DNA from 3 places in the Thermoanaerobacter sp. X514 genome. Region 1 is predicted to be linked to each of the others. Evidence: riboswitches for the same ligand, from Rfam matches in the RefSeq annotation. Region 1 holds a riboswitch; each other region holds the start of a gene.

Region 1 (6,685 bases):
GCTGCTCCTTCTTGGGGGGATTTCGAAGCTATAATTTCCTATAAGCCTTTAAAAGAGCCGCAAAATGGGATTCTTCAAGTTTTCTCTTTAAGCCCTAAAGATGGTTCTATACAAAATTTAGTTTCTATACCTTTAAAATTAAAATAAAAAATTATGAATGTTTCAAAGCTAAATAAATTCCTTCTGCTATTGTTTCTGCAATATCAAAAACAAAGCCTAATCTAATTGAATTTAATGGCAATGAGTCATATACATCGACAATGCCTACTATTGAAATATCTCCAACAGGAGGAAGCATTTTCCCCACCCCTTTTCCAGGGTACAGTGGGGCTTTTTTTATTGAGATTTTTCCTATACTTTCTTTGTCTCCCAAAGAAGCATCTATAGCTATAATTTTACTATTAGGATGCTTCTTTTTTATGTATTTTATATTTTCTTCTAAGTTTATAGCGTGAATTGGCCTCTTTAAGGTACCGTAAACAAAGTAAGTTGGTGGAAGTGATTTTGTTAACAGATTTCCTACGATAGGACCTAAGGAGTCGCTTATAAATTTATCTGTACCAATACATAAAAAAACTGAATTAGGGCTTAAATAGGAATTTAAAAAATTAGCTATGAAATAAACGGCGTTATCATCATCATATTTAAGCCTTAATTCTTCCATAATTGAAGCCTCCCTTTTTAATAATAAACTGAATTAAAAAATTAAGGGAAGGAATAATAAATGTGTACAGTTAAAATAATGGGAGGTTTTCAAAAATGAAAAAATATACAGTTTACATAATTCTAATCGCGGTATTTTTGTCAGCTACTACTATGTTTATGTTAAAAACATATTTTAAAGAACATAAGAATAAGGAGGAAATTAAAACTTTTGATGAAGTATATCCCGCAGGGAAACAGATGTGGGATAGGGAAATAGAAAATGTAGAAAAATATAATGAGTCTAAGACTACAAAAATTTCAAGAGAAGAAGAAAAATATTCAAGCCAAGCTCTTGAGCAAAATGTAGATAAAACTACAACACAAGAAAATGAAAAAGATAAAAAAGAAAAAGTGATTACTGTAGAAGAAATATTGGAAATACAAGATAAAATGGAAGCTTCTCAGAAGGCAAAGGTAATGGAAATTTTACAGAAGTTAGGGAAAGAGGATATGGATAAGATTATGAAGATGGCAGAGAAAGGATTAACAAAGGAAGATAATGAAAGATTATTAAACATATTAAAAAATAAACTTTCTTCCGAAGAGATAAATTATCTTGTAGAAATAGCAAATAAATATTTTGCCGCGAAATGACCTTATGTGGTATTTTGTGCAGACACTTTAAAATATGACGTATTCTTAAAAAATTTAAAGATTGCAGGCGATAAATCAATAAAACGGCCATTTTTAAGCTTTTATGCCTATTGTGAAATTTCATTTTTTCTATTATAATTTATTTCGTCACTGATGTCGGGATGTGGCGCAGTTGGTAGCGCACGTGCTTTGGGAGCATGGGGTCGGGGGTTCAAGTCCCTCCATCCCGACCATTGTGGTCGTATAGCTCAGCTGGGAGAGCACCTGCCTTACAAGCAGGGGGTCATAGGTTCGAGTCCTATTGCGACCACCATTTTCAAAAATTAAATATTGTGGAGGGATACCCAAGTGGCCAAAGGGGGCAGACTGTAAATCTGTTGGCTGTCGCCTTCGATGGTTCGAATCCATCTCCCTCCACCATTGAAAAAAAGACCGTAAGGTCTTTTTTATTTTTCTCCTTCAAATGTCTTGACATGGTAAAAAAGTGTAGTATAATATTATTTGAAAGAGAAAATTATTATTTATTAATAAAAATTTAATTAGGGAGGAATCTTTTATGAGAGAAATGACGAGACATAATCTTAGTGAAGCCTATGCTGGAGAGAGTCAAGCTCACATGAGATATCAAATTTTTGCTGATGTAGCTGAAAAAGAAGGCAAACCTAATATTGCAAGACTTTTCAGGGCTATTTCCTATGCTGAATTGGTACATGCCACAAATCATTACAAAACTCTTGGAGAAGTTGGAAATACAGTAGAAAATCTTGAAAAAGCTATAGAAGGGGAAACCTTTGAAGTAGAAGAGATGTATCCTGCTTATAATGCTGTTGCAGAACTTCAAGAGGAATCTGGAGCTAAAAAAAGCATACATTATGCTATTGAGGCTGAAAAAATACATGCAAAATTGTACACTGAAGCAAAAGAAGCAGCATTAAAAGGAGAAGACATAAAGATATCAAAAGTTTACATATGTCCCGTTTGTGGATATACCTCTGTTGATGTATTGCCAGAAAAATGTCCTGTATGTGGAGTTCCTGGAGAAAAATTTGTAGTATTTTAAATATAATTTTTCAAAAAAGAGCATGTTTTGGCATGCTCTTTTTTTGATGCAAAAATATTTGACATAGTAGATAAAGTGTGCTATAGTAGACATCAGAAAATTTAATAACATGCTCTTATCAAGAGAGGTGGAGGGAAAGAGCCCGATGAAACCCAGCAACCTGTCCTATAGGACAAGGTGCTAATTCTCTCAGAAGCATGCTTCTGAAAGATGAGGGTATGTGCCTCTTCTTTTGGAAGGGGTTTTATTTTGCTTTTAAGGAGGAATAGAAAAAATGCGTAGATTGTTTACATCTGAATCAGTCACTGAGGGGCATCCTGATAAAATTTGTGATCAGATTTCTGATGCGATATTAGATGAAATTTTGAAAAAAGATCCTTATGCCAGAGTTGCTTGTGAGACTGCTGTAACTACCGGTTTGGTTTTAGTAATGGGCGAAATTACTACAGATTGTTATGTAGACATACCGAAAGTTGTAAGGAAAGTAGTAGAAGAAATTGGCTATACTAGAGCAAAATTCGGTTTTGACGCTGATACTTGTGCGGTTATCACTTCTATTGATGAGCAATCACCGGATATTGCCCTCGGTGTGGACAAGGCATTAGAAGCTAAAAGAGGAGAACTTTCAGATTCGGAAATTGAGGCTATTGGCGCTGGAGACCAGGGTTTAATGTTTGGTTTTGCTTGCGATGAAACAGAAGAATTAATGCCTATGCCTATAATGCTAGCTCACAAGCTTGCAAGAAGACTGGCGGAAGTTAGAAAGAACGGGACATTAAGCTATTTAAGACCAGATGGTAAAACACAAGTAACAGTAGAGTATGAAGATGACAGGCCTGTGAGGGTAGATTCTGTTGTAGTATCAGCTCAACATGCACCTGAGATTGATCACGATACTATTGAAAGAGATATTATTGAACATGTAATAAAACCTATAATTCCTGAAAATATGATAGATGATAAGACTAAAATTTTTGTAAATCCCACAGGAAGGTTTGTAATTGGTGGACCTCAAGGTGATAGCGGACTTACAGGAAGAAAAATTATTGTAGACACCTATGGCGGATATGCAAGGCACGGGGGCGGAGCTTTTTCTGGTAAAGACCCTACAAAAGTTGATAGATCTGCAAGTTATGCTGCAAGATATGTGGCAAAAAATATTGTGGCAGCAGGACTTGCTAAGAAGTGTGAAGTGCAATTAGCTTATGCGATAGGTGTTGCTACACCTCTTGAAATAGGTATTGATACTTTTGGCACAGGTAAAATATCAGATGAAAAGATTTCGGAAATTGTAAAACAAGTTTTTGATTTAAGACCTGCAGCTATAATTAGGGATTTAGATTTAAGAAGACCTATTTATAGACAAGTTGCAGCTTATGGCCACTTTGGAAGACACGACTTAGACCTCCCATGGGAGAAAACAGACAAAGTAGATATATTAAGAAAATTGGCAGGAATGTAAATTTGAAAGCCCGGGTAAACCCGGGCTTCTGGCATTTTTTATATATCTTTTTTAAATGCCATAGAATTTATGTTTTGTAAACGCTTCGCTACCTTAATTATACCACAAAAATTGAAAAAAAGAAATGAATTGGCTTTAATTTGCTTTAAATATAAGGTAAAATTAAATAAAGAAAAGAATTAAAACAGGAGAATCGGCTATGATTGACATAGAGGGTGTAGTTGAAGAAATAATTTTTAGAAATGAACAAAATGGTTATACGGTTTTAGAATTAAGTACCCAAGGTTTAGTAGTCACTGCTGTAGGTTATATGCCTTATGTAAACATTGGGGAAAGAATTAAAATTGAAGGAGAATGGGTAGAACATCCTGATTATGGTGAGCAAATTAGGGTTTTAAATTATGAAACCTTGGCTCCCACCACTTTAGAAGGAATAGAAAAGTTTTTATCTTCTGGCTTAATTCCTGGAATAGGTCCTGTTACAGCAAGAAAAATTGTAAAAAAGTTTGGCGTTGATTCTTTAAATATAATTGAAACTGCACCAGAAAGATTAAAAGAAATAAAAGGTCTAAGCGATGAGAAGATAAAAAGAATTTGTGAAGCTTATGAAATGCAAAAGGGCATAAAAGAAGTGATGGTGTTTTTGCAGGGGTACGGTATTTCCACTGCAATGGCTATAAAGATTTATAAAGAATACGGAAACAACGCGATTGAAATTATTAAGCAAAACCCTTACAGATTGGCTGACGATATATTTGGAATAGGATTTAAAACTGCAGACAAAATAGCAGAGAGCCTAGGAGTTGACCCTCATTCTCTATATCGCATATCTTCTGGTACTCGATATGTTTTGATGCAGTATGCGGCAAATGGTCACACCTATGTGCCGAAAGAATTGTTAAAAAAAGAAGCAGCAAGTTTGTTAGAAGTGAGCGAAGAAGAAGTAGAGGATTCTTTTGTGCTTTTAGTACAAAATGAAAAAATACATATTGAAACTTTTGAAGATGATACTGTAGGAATTTACTATATACCTTACTATATAGCTGAATTACACACAGCAGAGAGATTGTTTAACATGACACTAATGGAAAATGAAGATTTAGGCATAGATGTCCAAAAAGAAATTAGAAATTTTGAAAAAGAAACAGGTATTTTGTTAGCAGAAAATCAAAAATTGGCTGTTGAAGAAGCTGTTAAAAATTCTGTTGTTGTCATAACGGGAGGACCAGGCACAGGAAAGACTACAATAATAAATTGTATAATACGTATTTTTGAAAAAGCTGGTAAAAAAGTGGCTCTTGCAGCCCCAACAGGAAGAGCCGCAAAAAGGATAACGGAAGCTACTGGAAAAGAGGCGAAGACTATTCATAGGCTTTTAGAATATACTTATTCGGAGGAAGAAGGGAAGGGCTTTAACAAAAATGAAAAAGACCCATTAAAATACGACGTTATAATAGTTGACGAAGCTTCAATGGTAGATATATTGCTTATGAATGCTTTATTAAAAGCCCTACCTATAGGGGCAAAACTGATTTTAGTAGGGGATGCTGATCAGCTTCCATCTGTTGGAGCCGGAAATGTCCTAAGAGATATAATAGACAGTGGAATAGTAAAAGTGATACGTTTAAAAGAAATTTTTAGACAGCAAAAGCAAAGTTTGATAGTAGTAAATGCTCACAAGATAAATAATGGAGAATATCCAACCTATAACGATAAAAATAGTGATTTCTTTTTTATAAATGCTAACACCCAAGAGGATATATTAAAAACCATATTGGAGCTTGTGACAAACAGACTTCCTAAAGCTTATGGATTTCATCCTATTAATGATATTCAAGTACTCACCCCTATGAGAAAAGGGATAATTGGTGTTCACAATTTAAATTTAGAGCTGCAAAAAGCATTAAATCCCCACGACAAAACTAAAGCCGAAAAAATAATGAAGGAGTTTGTCTTCAGGGTGGGGGATAAAGTGATGCAAATAAAAAATAACTACAAGATAAAATGGAAAAAAGGCGATGAAGAAGGAGAAGGAGTGTTTAACGGAGATATAGGAATAATTCAATCAATAGACGAAGAATTACAGGAATTGACTGTATATTTTGACGACGAAAAATTTGTCACTTATGACTTTTCTGACTTGAATGAACTAAATTTGTCTTATGCTATAACAGTACACAAAAGCCAAGGCAGTGAATTTCCTGTTGTCATAATGCCAATTACTTATGGACCCCCTATGCTATTAACAAGAAACCTTTTGTACACTGCCGTTACAAGGGCGAAGAAATTGGTTATTTTGGTAGGTCAAGAGAAATATTTGAAATTTATGATTGACAACAATAGAATCTCAAAAAGATATTCAGGGCTTCTTTCAAGGCTTAAAAAAGCACTTTTGTATGTAAACTAAATATTACGATTTTACACAAAATAGAGGAAAATTTACTGTAAAATGATAATTTTTTAATTAATTTTAATTTAATAATGCCGATATAAAATATAAAAGAAAAGTGAATTGCAATAAGGGGCAATAAAGATGATTTTTTTAGACCTTTTATTTCCACCAAAAACAACCTGCATTATTTGTAAAACTGTTATAAAAACAGGGTATTTATGCGACAAATGCAAAAGCACATTAAAATTTATTGAGGGTAATAGGTGTAGTATTTGTGGTAAACCAATAGACTATGAAGGAACATGTCCTGATTGTTTAGAACATGGTCATGAATTTAAACAAAATATAAGTCCTTTTGAATACGATGGTGTTGTAAAAGACTTAATAGGGCGGTTCAAATATTTCAAAGAGAGAGAATTGGCACCTTTTTTTGCAGACTATATGGCTGATGCAGTTAAAAAAATGAACTGGC
Region 2 (6,685 bases), 1.1 Mb from region 1:
AGGCGTAGTTGGTGTTTATTACCGCTGCGTCTACATCTGACAGTACCCTTGGCAGAGTAGCGGCTTCCAGCTCGGAAATCTTAATTTTTTTAGGATTTTCGACAATGTCATTTACTGTTGCTTTAATACCTGCATCTGGTTTTAATTTTATTACTCCAGCTGATTGCAGCAGTAGCAAAGCTCTTCCGCCATTGGTAGCGTCGTTGGGTATGGCAATGGTAGCGCCTTCTTTTAACTCACTGAGGTTTTTGATTTTTTGGGAGTATATACCCATGGGTTCGATATGAACTTTAGCAATATATGTTAAATCAAGATTATGCTCCTTTGAGAAATCTTCAAGATAAGGGATGTGCTGGAAATAGTTAGCATCTAATTCTTTTTCAGCTAGCTTTAGGTTGGGTTGCACGTAATCTGTGAACTCTACAATCTCTAGAGTAATTCCCTCTTTTTCGAGGAGGGGTTTTACGACGTTTAAAATTTGGGCGTGGGGCACTGGAGTAGCTCCTACTTTGATGGTTGTTTTTGATACGCCCTGGTTTTGGGTTTGTTTGTCGGAAGTGGGTCCTTGTTTTGTTCCGCATCCCGCAATAAAAATTGTTAGAAGGCTCAGTAATAAAAGTGTAGTTAAGAACTTTTTCACATCAATCTCCTCCTTTATTAAAAAAGTAAAATTTACCGATTTTTTGACAGCTGTTTTACTAGTACATCTCCTATGAGTTGAATTAGCTGTACCATAGCTACCAAAATTGCTACGGTATAAAGCATAATGTCGAGCATAAATCGCTGATATCCATATCTTACTGCTAAATCTCCTAGCCCACCACCTCCTATAACACCTGCCATGGCAGAATATCCCACTAAATTTATAGTAGTTATGGTAATCCCTGCGGCTATTGAAGGTAAAGCCTCGGGGACTAGCACCTTGGTTATGATTTGAAGGGGTGAAGCTCCCATAGACTGGGCTGCTTCAATGATACCGCGGTCTACCTCTCTTAATGCTGTTTCGGTAAGCCTTCCCATAAAGGGAATAGCCGCTACCGAAAGGGGAACAATCGCTGCGGTGGTCCCTATAGCTTTCCCTACAAGCAATCGTGTAAAAGGTATAAGCACGATTAAAAGTATTACAAAAGGCACAGAGCGAAAAATATTTACAATAGTGCCTAGTATTTTGTTTAAAAGTTCGTTTTGCAGTATCTGATTCCTGTCGGTTACCATCAGCAGGATTCCGAGGGGTACCCCGAAAATCGTTGCTATGAACGTTGACACCGCCACCATGTAAATAGTTTGCCATGTGGCAACCAGCAACAAGTTTATAGTTTCAGACATTTTCAATCACCTCCACGTCGAGTCCCAAATCTTTTAGATATTTTAAAGCAGCGTCTGTTTCACCGTTTTTGCCTCTTAGCTCAACTATAAGAGTACCGTAGGGCATACCCTGGATGTGGTCAATGTTTCCATAGAGAATATTGGTGTCAACATCAAATTTTCTTATAATGTTTGATATGACAGGTTCTGTTGTAATTTCGCCGAAAAAGGCAATTTTAATAATTTTGCCTTCCAAGTGTTCGTGGGACAAGTTTTCAATCCTATCTTTTAATTCCTTAGGCATTTCTGATAAAGTTACAGATTTCAAAAAATTTCGTGCGGTTTCTGTTTGAGGTTTTTTAAATACTTCAATAAGAGGTCCCTGTTCTACCACACGACTTTTTTCAATAACTGCTACTTTATTGCAAATTTGTTTAATGACATTCATTTCATGTGTTATGAGAACTATGGTGATTCCCAGCTCCCTATTTATATCTTTTAAAAGATTTAAAATAGAAAGAGTTGTTTCTGGATCCAGCGCTGAAGTAGGTTCGTCACAAAGAAGAACTTTCGGATCATTAGCCAGGGCTCGTGCTATACCTACCCGCTGTTTTTGACCGCCTGAAAGCTGAGAAGGATAGTTGTCGGCCTTGTCGGAAAGCCCCACGAGCTCTAAAAGATTTTCTACTTTTTTATCGATTGTCCTTTTGTCCAGCCCGGCAATCTCCAAAGGAAAAGCCACATTGCCTCTGACAGTTCTGGATGATAACAGATTAAAATGCTGGAATATCATGCCTATTTTTTTTCGCATTTCTTTTAATTCAGAGGGAGAAAGCCGAGTCATTTCAACACCATCTATCTCAATTGAACCGGAAGTTGGCTTTTCGAGCATATTTATGCAGCGCAGGAGAGTACTCTTTCCAGCACCGCTCAGACCTATAATTCCAAAAATATCGCCTTTTTCTATGTTGAGGTTGACGTCTTCCAAAGCCCTAACATTTCCTGAAGCTGAATGATAAACTTTTGTAAGATTTCTAATATAGATCAAAGAAAAGCCTCCTTTCCCAAAATAAAAATAAAAAATCCTCTTCTGACAGTACGAAGAGGTTTTTAAATCCTCTTATCTGCCAGAACTCAACGTTCTGCAGGAATTAGCACCGTGCAGCCGCATGTTTAAAACTTTCGGCCACCGGTTGCCGGGTTTCATCGGGCCAGTCCCTCCACCTGCTCTCGATAAGAGTTTTTATTTTATTATTCACTTTAGCAATTTAATTAGATAATAACATCAACATAAACATTTGTCAATAGGTTAAAAAAGTCATGATGTAAGTTATTTAAAAAATCATAAAGCTAACAGAAACAGAGGCAAGAAAAATATAGCAATAGTCTATTTGAGATGGATTTTTTTTGCTTCTATTTGCTATAATTTTGAGGAGGACAATGAAAGTTTTAATACAATTATTTCCATGGAAATAGAAAAAAGGAGGAGTGCTATGAGAACGTTTATTGGAATTGATTTAGATGAAAAATCAATAGGGAAATTATCAAGTTTTCAGGAAGAGTTAAAAAATTATACGATAAAAGGAAGATGGACTCATAAAGATAATTTCCATATTACTTTAAAATTTCTAGGGGAAATAGAAACAGAAAGTGTAATGAAAATAAAAGACTCTCTTGAAGTAGCAGTAAAAGATATTAGTCCCTTTTATATAAAATTTGACAAAGTAGGATTTTTTAAGGGAAATGGCGATATGCGAGTATTGTGGGTAGGTACAGAAGAAAATTCCTTTCTTAATAAACTGCATGACAATATAGATGAGGAATTATATAAAATTGGCTTTGAAAAAGATAAAAGAAAGTTTACTTCCCACATTACCATTGCCAGAGACATACGTTTAAGCATTGACATAGAAGAAGTAAATAGTCTTTTTGAAAAACAAGAAAAAGGAGCAATTTTAGTAGATACAGTTTTTTTGTATGAGAGTGTTATACAAGAAAATAGAAGAAAATATATTCCTATATTTAGTGTGCCTTTAAAATAAGAAGTAAGATGCCTAAAAAGCATCTTACTCTGGGTCTACATAAAGGGTCTTTTGGCTTGTATATATTACAAAACCTGGTTTTGCGCCAGAAGGTTTTTTTACGTATTTTTTTAAGGTATAATCAACAGGTACATTTGAAGAATGTTTCGCTTTGCTATATTTGGCGGCTAATTTTGCAGCTTCAATAAGAGTTGTTTCAGGCACAGGTTTGTTATTTGTCTTGATTATGACGTGAGACCCTGGCATGTCTTTTGTGTGAAGCCATATATCGTTAGGATTTGCGAATTTTAACGTTAGATAATCGTTTTGAGTGTTGTTTTTCCCTATATATATGTCGAAACCGTCTGAAGATACTACATGTAACGGTTGAGAAAGAGTTTGCCGTGATATTTTTTTCTTTTGCTGCTTATGTATATACCCTTGTTCAGACAGTTCATTTTTTATTTCCTCTATTTCTGATGGTAATGTACAATTTTCCAAGTTCACTAGTTGACCTTCTAAATAAGTTATTTCCTCAAGAGTATCGGATATTTGTTTTTCTATTATTTTATTGGCATTTTTTAACTTGCTGTATTTTTTAAAGTATCTTTGTGCATTTTCTGAAGGGGAATATTTTTTGTCAATGGGTATTTCAATTTCTTCACCAGTGTAATAGTTTATGGTTTTGAAGCTTTCCATTCCTTTTTTTAACAAATGCATATTTGCTGTTATAAGTTCGCCGTAAAGTCTAAAAGTGTCAGCATTTTTTGCTTCGTTTAATTCTTGTTGAAGTTTATCTAATTTGTTATAAAGTTTTTCTAAATTGTTGTTGATGATTTTTCTTAAATCCGAGGACCTTACTTGCAAATTTACTATATTTGCTTTTTCACTGAAAAATTTACAAGCAGCTTTGTTCACTGTAGGGAAAAAAGTTTTTGTAATATATTGAGATAAATCAATACAAGAAAAGTCAATTACTTCATTTTCCTGAAAGGCAATGCAAGGTTTTAAATTTAAGCTTAAAACATCTTCATATATTTTTTTTATGTTTTGATATAGATTTTCAATTTGCTCATCTTCTATTGATTCTACAAATCTGTCAGATATATTACATCTAAAAGTAACTTCTCTTGCCAAAGTGGGGCTAAATCCTTGTAAAATATCTACTAAGGTTTTTTCAATTTTTTTTGACTTGTAGTTATTAACAGCTTCTTTAAAAGAAGGTAGCGAGAGATTATTTATATTTAACTTTTCCTGCAGTGGTGGGTAGACATATTGCCTCCCAGGTAGTACTTCTCTTACTTTACTCATATCGGAATATACTCTTTTTATGCTATCTATTATCGTTTGAGTAGCTTTGTCAATTAATATGATATTGCTGTGTCTTCCCATTATTTCAATAATTAGAGTTTTAATTGTTTGATTTTCTAATTCGTCTTTTGTTTCTATGTCGATTTTTACTATTCTGTCAAATTCTACTTGTTTTATATCTATTATCCTGCCGCTTTGAAGAAATTTTCTCAATAGCATGCAAAACATTGGAGGCTCAGCAGGATTTTCTTTATTTTCTTCTGCAAGATATATTCTTGGATAATTTGCATTAGCAGACAATAGCAGTTTATAGTTTTTACCTTTATTTCGTATTATAAAGATTAATTCTTCTTTTTCAGGTTGATATATTTTATCAATTCTTCCACCAATAATTTCTTCTTTTAGTTCTTTTATTATTGCATGTAAAGTTATGCCGTCCAAAGCCATAGTATAACCTCCAGATTTTATTGTATATAAAAAGTATACCATGAAATCGAAGGGTTTAATAGTGAAAAATTGATTGTATTGATTTTAGTTGTAACATTTGTTACAATAAAACAAGATGTAAAAATAGGAATTAAAGTTTAATTGCCATAAGTAGAAAATTGAAAAGCAAGAGAAAGAAAGATAGAGGAGGTGGAAAGTTGAAGTGGTTACTTTTTGTGTATAAGGTCCCAAGTGATTCGTCAACAGCTAGGGTTACTATATGGAGAAGAATAAAAAAAATTGGCGCTTTGTATTTACAACAGTCTGTATGTATTGTGCCTTACATGGAAAGGTTTTTAAAAGAAATAGAGAAGCTAAAGGATGAAATTAAAGGCTTTGGAGGAGATTTTAAAGCCTTTGAAGTAGTGGCCCTTGATGAAGAAATAGAGAAGGATGTGATAGAACAATTTAATCATCAAAGGAGGGAAGAATATAGTGAAATAAAGGAACAATGTGAAGAGTTTTTTAAAGAGATTGAAAAAGAGATAGCAAGAAAAAATTTTACTTTTGCAGAATTAGAGGAAAATGAAGATGAGTTGAATAAGTTATATAAGTGGTTTGAAAAAGTAGCCCAAAGAGATGTGTTTGAGTGTGAAATGAAAAAAGAGGTTAAGGATTTATTAGAAAAAGCCAGTCGAGACTTTGAATATTTTGCTTCATTGGTTTATGAAAATAATAAAGAGTGAAGGGAGGCATTTTAATTGTTAAATGTAATTATTTTGGGGTTGACAAGTCTTCTTACAGATATATCTACTGAAATGGTATATCCTTTGATTCCACTTTTTCTCACCTCTCAACTGGGGGCAAGCCCGGCAATAGTGGGTATCATTGAAGGTTTTGCAGAAAGTTTAGCTAGCATACTTAAAGTTTTTTCAGGGTACATATCTGATAAAGTAGGTAAAAGAAAACCTTTAGCTATAGCTGGATATTCTTTTTCCACTATAGGAAAAATGTTTTTGTATTTTGCTACTTCATGGGGATGGGTGTTTTTAGGTAGAACTAGTGACAGATTTGGAAAAGGAATACGAACAGCCCCGAGAGATGCTTTAATTGCTGAAGCTGTAGATAAAGATAAGATCGGAAGAGCATATGGACTTCATAGAGCATTGGATACCTTAGGGGCAACGATTGGAATTGCTTTAGCCTATTATTTTTTGACTTCTTACAAAGGGAATTATAAGGCGGTTTTTATGTATTCTTTAATACCAGCTTTTTTAGGAGTTTTTGTGCTGTTTTTTGCTAAGGAAAGCAAAGTAACAAATCAACTTTCAAAAAAGCTTTCATTTTCTTGGAGAAGTCTTGATAGACGCCTTCAAATGTTTTTAATAGTTATTTTAATTTTTGCCTTGGGTAATTCCTCTAATCAATTTTTGCTTTTAAGGGCGAAAAATGTGGGATTTAGCGATTCGGATGTTATACTTTTGTATTTGGTGTACAACATAGTTTATATGATTTTTTCGTATCCTATGGGAAGATTGTCGGATAAAATAGGAAGAAAGAAACTTCTCATCATCGGCTATTTCCTTTACGGAATAGTGTATTTGGGATTTGCTGTTTTTGGC
Region 3 (6,685 bases), 790 kb from region 1:
CATCAGTGCCTCGAGTAAGCATTTTTCCTATTGTCATATCGTAATCTTCTAAGAATACTACGCTTTCAGGATATTTCTTTGTCATCTCTATTAATTTTGCGACAATTTTTTTACCCACGTCATCTAATGGATGACCTTTTCCTGAAAACACCATTTGAATTTTTTTAGACCTTAAATAATCACCTATAACTTCGTCATTGGTAAATATAAGATCGCTTCTTTTGTAAGGAGCAGCTCTCCTTGAAAAACCTATCAAAAGTTTATCAGCGTCTAATTTAACTCCTGTTTTTTGATATACAAAATCAATTAATTCTTGTTTTAAAATATTGTGAGTTTGTAGGAGCCCTTCACCTTTGTTGTAGGCTTCTATTATCCTTTTATCTACCCAAGTATTTCTGTCAATACCATTGGTTATGGAGATTATAGGTGCTTTGTTGTCAACATGCTGCCACATTCTGTTTGCAGTTTGCCCGTGAAGTTTTGAGACACCGTTTGCAATGCGAGAAAGTCTCAAACCTGCGACTGTCATATTAAAAGGAACGCCACCAATTTGGGCCATTTGCTCAATTGAAAGGCCATTGTTTGCACCCATATACATAAGAAGTTCTAAATCGTGAGATTCGTTTCCTTCCTTAACAGGGGTATGGGTTGTAAATACTACTTCTTCCCTTGTGGCTTTCCATGCTTCTTCAAAACTCATATTTTGATTTTCCATTTTTTCTTTTATAAGCTCAATGGCTGCTAATACTGCATGCCCTTCGTTAAAATGATAAACATCAACATCAATTCCCAAAGCTCTTAAAGCTCTTACTCCGCCAATGCCTAATACTATTTCCTGTGCAACTCTTTCTTCACCAAACCATCCATAAAGTTGACCTGTTATCCATCTGTCCCCATTTTCTGGTATATCTGTGTCAAGCAAATACAGAGGAGCATTGTCAAAGTTGTCTATCAACCATACTTTGCAATACACATTTCTATTTCTTATTTTTACTTTTACCTTTACTCCAGTGTCCTTTAAAAAGTCGTACTTACGTGTGTAATTGCGATAGGCATCATAGGGGTATCCGTCTTCACCGATATGTTGTTCTGTATAACCTTGTTTCCACAGTATGCCTATTCCTACTAAAGGCATACCTAACTCTTTTGCAGCTTTTAGATGGTCTCCTGCTAAAATGCCTAAGCCACCTGCATATAGTTTGAAATCTGACTGTAAGCCATATTCCATGCAGAAATAGGCTACTCTTGGTAATTTTTCATTACCCATATTAAACCTCCTCATTTTCCAAGTGTTAAGTATATTATAATATTAAAAAAATCATTATGCAAGTGTTTGCACAAGTATTAAAAATAAAAACAGTGTTATTGCTCAATAATTTTTATATCTATGTACGGGCCACTCAGTGAATGCTAATACTAAAAGCATTATAAAATTCACAATAGGTATAAACATCAAAAGACCATATGCTCCTCCATAACCAGTTTTATCAAAAATTTTCCACCAGATTAAACCGTAAAGTATAATTGATCCAATAGAAAGGATACCAAAAATAAGAGATGAGAACATTCAAAACATTCCTTTCTCGAAAATTTATATTCTTTACAATTATAGTATAGCAAATAACATAAAAAATTTACAGATTTATTTTAAAAAAGTTAAAAGCCTGCAAAATCTTTAGAGAGGGACAAAAAAATTTCTATTGACATAGGAGTTAATCCATAGTATCATATAGCTTAAATAGTTTAACAATTTAATACTTTAAAATCTCTTATCGAGAGTGGTGGAGGGACTGGCCCGATGAAACCCGGCAACCGGCATTTTATATGCGTCTTGGTGCCAATTCCAGCAGCGTTTCGCTGAAAGATGAGAGAGTTTTGGTGTCTCTTCTTTTGGCGAAGAGACTTTTTTATTTTTAAAAATGGAGGCGATGTAGATGTTGAAAAATGAAAATTTGTGTACTAAACTTAAGAAAAGGAAGTTTGTTGTGACAGCAGAAATTTCTACGCCAAAAGGGGTAGATATAACGAAAACTATTGAAGAAGCGAGAAAATTAAAAGGCATTGTAGATGCCTTAAATATAACGGACTGTCCTATGGCGAATATGCGGATGAGTCCTATAGCAGTCGCTCACCTTTTACAAGACCACTTAAACATTGAAGCTATTTTTCATTTGACCTGTAGAGACAGAAATCTGATAGGCCTTCAGTCAGAGCTTTTAGGAGCTTATGCATTAGGGGTGAGAAATATACTTGCATTGACAGGAGATGACCCTTCCCGTGGAGATACTCCTCAGGCTAAAGGGGTATATGATGTAGATTCTATTGGGCTTTTAAAGATTATCAGTGCTTTTAATAGAGGTTATGATTACAATGGAAATAAATTAGATTCCCCAACAGAATTTTGCGCCGGTACGACTGCAAATCCAAATGATTTAAGGGATGAAGCACTAGAGAAGCTTAAAGTTAAGATAGAGGCAGGGGCAGAATTTATTCAAACACAACCGGTTTATGATGAGGAAATTTTATTTAAGTTTATTGAAAAGATTAAAAATTTCAATGTACCACTTTTGATAGGCATATTACCTCTTAAAAGCTATAAAATGGCAGTCAATTTAAATGAAAAAGTGCCAGGTATAGATATTCCAGAAAAAGTTTTAGAAAGGCTAAAGGATGGAGGAAGAGAAGAGGGAATAAACATAGCTGTAGAGTTTATAAAGCGGATACGCAGTGAAGTTGCAGGAATTCACATTATGCCTTTAGGGAGTACAAATGTTGTGTTAGAAATAATTTCAAGAGTCGATGATTTAGTCTGTGATTTTGCAGAAAATAACGTACAGATGAATTAAATGGAGGTTAAAAATGTTAGACATTTTTAAAGAACTTTCAAATAGAGTGATTGTTTTTGATGGAGCAATGGGGACACAACTTCAAGAGAGGGGTTTAAAAACTGGAGAGTGTCCCGAATATATGAATATAACCCATCCAGAAGTAGTATTTGATATCCACAGGTCCTATATAGAAGCAGGAGCGGATGTGATTGAGACAAATACCTTTGGCGCTAACAGGATAAAATTAGCAAAATATGGACTGGAAAATGAGGTTTTCAATATTGTCACTCAGGCTGTCAAAATTGCCAAAGAAGCTTCCAAAGATAAACCTGTGGCACTTTCTATAGGACCTATTGGAGAACTTTTGACCCCTTATGGAGACATGACTTTTGACGAAGCTTATGATGTTTTTAAAGAAGTAGTTATAGCTGCAGAAAGAGCGGGAGCAGATATTGTTTTAATTGAAACAATGTCAGATATGCTGGAGGCAAAAGCTGCCATTCTTGCTGCTAAAGAGAATTCAAACATGAAAGTTATATGTACAATGACTTTTCAAGAAGATGGAAGGACTCTCATGGGGTCAGACCCTATAACTGTAGTAGTTAGTTTACAAGGGTTAGGATTAGATGCCATTGGCGTTAACTGCTCGACAGGTCCCGATAAAATGGTAAGTGTAGTGGAAAAAATGTCTCAAGTTTCTCGCATACCTATTATTGCACAACCTAATGCAGGTATGCCTGTCATTCGCGACGGCAAAACAGTTTACGACTTAAAACCAGAAGAATTTGCTAGTTTCTTTCCTTCTCTTGTTGAAAAAGGAGCATCTATAGTGGGAGGGTGCTGCGGTACTACTCCTCACTATATAAAACTTGTTAAAAAAGCTGTAAAAGATTTAAAGCCAAAAGTCAAAGTCAACAAATTTACAGCTGTAGCTTCCAATACAAAAACAGTTTTCATAGGCCACGATTATTCTTTAAGGGTTATAGGGGAACGTATAAATCCTACTGGAAAAAAGAAGTTAAGTGAGGCTTTTTTGGCGGGAAATGTGAGTTTAGCAGTAGAGGAAGCTATAAAACAGCAAAAATGCGGAGCGGAAATATTGGATGTAAATGTGGGAGTTCCTGGGGTAAACGAAGAAGAATTACTTCCTAAAGTAGTTTCTGAAATACAAAATGTGGTAGACATTCCTCTTCAAATAGATAGCACTAATATTAAAGCTGTAGAAAAAGCTATAAGAATTTTAAGAGGTAGACCCATAATCAACTCTGTAAGTGCAAAAGAGGAAAGTTTAAAAGAAGTGCTTCCTATTGTCAAAAAATACGGAGCTTGTGTTGTAGGACTTACTGTAGGAGATAAAGGGCTTCCCAAAGATAGGCATGAAAGAATTGAAAATGCGAAAAAAATTATAAAAAAAGCGGAAGAGTATGGCATACCTAAAGAGGACATATTGATAGATTGTATTGTGCTGACGGTTTCTTCTGAGCAGGAGGCCGCAATTGAGACTTTAGAAGCGATAAAATTGGCTAAAGAAGAGTTAGGAGCAAATACTGTTGTGGGACTTAGCAATGTTTCCTTTGGTTTACCTGAAAGAAGGTTGATAAACTCTACTTTTTTAGCAATGGCAGCATCTTATGGGCTTACTACTGCTATTATAAATCCCTGCGATGAAGCCATGATGGACACTTTGAGGGCATCAATGGTTTTACTAAATAAAGATAAAGGCAGTGTAAATTATCTAAAAATATATGGTAACAGGCAAAAAGAGGAAGGTAAAGAAAAAGAACAGCAAAAAATTCAGGAAGAAGATTTAAAGTCAAAGTTCTATATCCAAATTTTAGAAGGTAAAAAATCAGGAGTAGAAGATATAGTAAAAAATATTTTAGAGAAGGAAGTTCAGCCTCTTTCTATAGTTGATAACATAATAATTCCTGCCTTAAAAGAAGTGGGAGATAGATATGAAAAAGGCATATATTTCTTGCCACAACTTTTGAGCTCTGCAGAAGTGGTGCAAAATGCTTTTAGGATAATAAAGGAAAAGCTTCCAAAAGGTTCAGTATCTAAAGGCAAAATAATACTTGCTACAGTTGAAGGAGATGTACATGATATAGGAAAAAATATAGTAAAAGTTTTGCTTGAAAACTATGGATATGATGTAATTGACTTAGGAAAAGATGTCAAAGGAGAAGTGATATTAGAGGAAGTAAAGCGAACAGGGGCACCGTTAGTAGGTCTAAGTGCTTTGATGACGACAACTTTGTTTAATATGGAGAAAATTATCAAACTGCTTAAAGCAAATACTGATGTGAAAATAATGGTAGGCGGGGCTGTTTTGACTGAGGAATATGCCTATAAGATTGGAGCAGATTATTACGGAAAAACGGCTCAAGATGCAGTTAAAATTGCTGATAAGTTTTTCTTAAAAAATGCTCTTTTATGTAAAACTTGTGGTATTTAAAGGTGGTGTAGAGGTGTCAGTAGAAGCGGTGAAAGAGTTTTTTAAAGAGAAAGGATATGATATTAAAATAAAAATTTTTGAAGATACAAGCACTGTGGAAAAAGCAGCTAAATCTTTAGGGGTAACTCCTGGGGAAATAGCAAAGTCTATGCTTTTTAGATTAAAAGATAAATATATTATGATTATAACAGCAGGGGATAGAAAAATAGACAATAAAAAATTTAAAGATACTTTTAAAACAAAAGCAAAAATGGCATCCCCAGAAGAAGTGTTAGAAGTTACAGGGCATCCTGTTGGTGGCGTTTGTCCTTATGGGCTGAAAAATCCGGTTGAAGTATATTATGATGTGTCTTTAAAAAATTATGAGGTAGTATATCCTGCAGCTGGTGATACAAATGCTGCTGCTACCATAAAAGTCGAAGACCTTGATAAAATAGTAGAAGGAAAATGGGTAGATGTATGCCAATAGACATACATCTACTTTTTTAAAAGAATTTTTTACTTTCCATATATTCTCTTACCTGTACTAAAGTTTCTCCAAATCTTTGAAAGTGTACAATCTCCCTTTCTCTCAAAAACCTTAGAGTATCTTTTACACAAGGGTCATCTGTGAGATTTATTAAATGTTCATAAGTTGCTCTTGCTTTTTCTTCGGCTGCCATATCTTCGTGTAGATCAGCGATTGCATCTCCTTTAGCCTGGATATAGGCGGCGGTCCATAACATTCCTGTTGTATCTGCATAGAATAGGCCTCTATCATGTTCTGTATAGTATTCCCCTAATCCTTCTCTTTTTAATATTTCTACTGGTACTCCCTTTAAAAGCTTGAAAACAAGAGTTGCTATTATTTCAAGGTGTGCTAATTCTTCTGTAGCAATGTCTGTCAAAACTGCTTTTGCTTTTCCTGTAGGCATGACGAATCGCTGAGTTTGATATCTTAAAGCGGCTGCCAATTCTCCATCAGGGCCTCCATATTGGGCGATGAGGTATTTTGCCATTTTTACATCTGGTTTGCATACTTTAGCAGGATATTGTAGTTTCTTTTCATAAACCCACATAGCAAAGTCCTCCTCAATATTCTATTTCCCAAGGCCATGGGTCATCTACCCATTTCCAAGGATATTGACTTTGTGAATGACCAAAAACCATCAAGGGCCCGTAAAATTGTTCATATTGTTGTTTCAACATAGACAATTGGTTGGAATAATAGTTATAGTCTTGAAGGGCTTTTTGGTCATCGGGATGGGTGTCTAAATATAGATTCAAATCTATACAGGTAAACTCTATTTCCATGATTTTCTTAAGCAAAGATATTTGATTGCCATCCATTTTATCACCTCATTTTTTCGCCTACATAAGGCATATCAAGTTCAGGAAAAACAGTGCCTTTTTTAATGGCTTC

What was found. A riboswitch is a leader RNA that binds a small molecule or an ion and turns the genes downstream of it on or off. The one in region 1 is predicted to bind S-adenosylmethionine.
Region 2: another riboswitch for S-adenosylmethionine. It lies ahead of TETH514_RS08905 (methionine ABC transporter ATP-binding protein); the one in region 1 lies ahead of metK (methionine adenosyltransferase).
Region 3: another riboswitch for S-adenosylmethionine. It lies ahead of TETH514_RS06130 (methylenetetrahydrofolate reductase); the one in region 1 lies ahead of metK (methionine adenosyltransferase).

What each region holds. Positions count from the first base shown of each region.
Region 1 covers NC_010320.1:456,793-463,477, forward strand. Annotated here, with positions in the region: gene TETH514_RS02195 (Gmad2 immunoglobulin-like domain-containing protein) at 1-147, shown strand, start outside; gene yyaC (spore protease YyaC) at 152-664, opposite strand; gene TETH514_RS02205 (hypothetical protein) at 760-1,299, shown strand; tRNA gene TETH514_RS02210 (tRNA-Pro) at 1,457-1,532, shown strand; tRNA gene TETH514_RS02215 (tRNA-Val) at 1,537-1,612, shown strand; tRNA gene TETH514_RS02220 (tRNA-Tyr) at 1,634-1,719, shown strand; gene TETH514_RS02225 (rubrerythrin family protein) at 1,856-2,359, shown strand; SAM riboswitch class I at 2,472-2,576, shown strand; gene metK (methionine adenosyltransferase) at 2,634-3,821, shown strand; gene TETH514_RS02235 (ATP-dependent RecD-like DNA helicase) at 4,021-6,228, shown strand; gene TETH514_RS02240 (ComF family protein) at 6,355-6,685, shown strand, end outside.
Region 2 covers NC_010320.1:1,768,610-1,775,294, reverse strand. Annotated here, with positions in the region: gene TETH514_RS08915 (MetQ/NlpA family ABC transporter substrate-binding protein) at 1-640, opposite strand, end outside; gene TETH514_RS08910 (methionine ABC transporter permease) at 673-1,326, opposite strand; gene TETH514_RS08905 (methionine ABC transporter ATP-binding protein) at 1,319-2,353, opposite strand; SAM riboswitch class I at 2,423-2,545, opposite strand; gene thpR (RNA 2',3'-cyclic phosphodiesterase) at 2,799-3,347, shown strand; gene TETH514_RS08895 (NFACT family protein) at 3,372-5,084, opposite strand; gene TETH514_RS08890 (Chromate resistance protein ChrB) at 5,282-5,809, shown strand; gene TETH514_RS08885 (MFS transporter) at 5,825-6,685, shown strand, end outside.
Region 3 covers NC_010320.1:1,249,467-1,256,151, forward strand. Annotated here, with positions in the region: gene glgP (alpha-glucan family phosphorylase) at 1-1,267, opposite strand, end outside; SAM riboswitch class I at 1,767-1,871, shown strand; gene TETH514_RS06130 (methylenetetrahydrofolate reductase) at 1,935-2,846, shown strand; gene TETH514_RS06135 (homocysteine S-methyltransferase family protein) at 2,860-5,283, shown strand; gene TETH514_RS06140 (YbaK/EbsC family protein) at 5,252-5,752, shown strand; gene TETH514_RS06145 (manganese catalase family protein) at 5,769-6,341, opposite strand; gene TETH514_RS06150 (spore coat protein CotJB) at 6,355-6,612, opposite strand; gene TETH514_RS12305 (spore coat associated protein CotJA) at 6,617-6,685, opposite strand, start outside.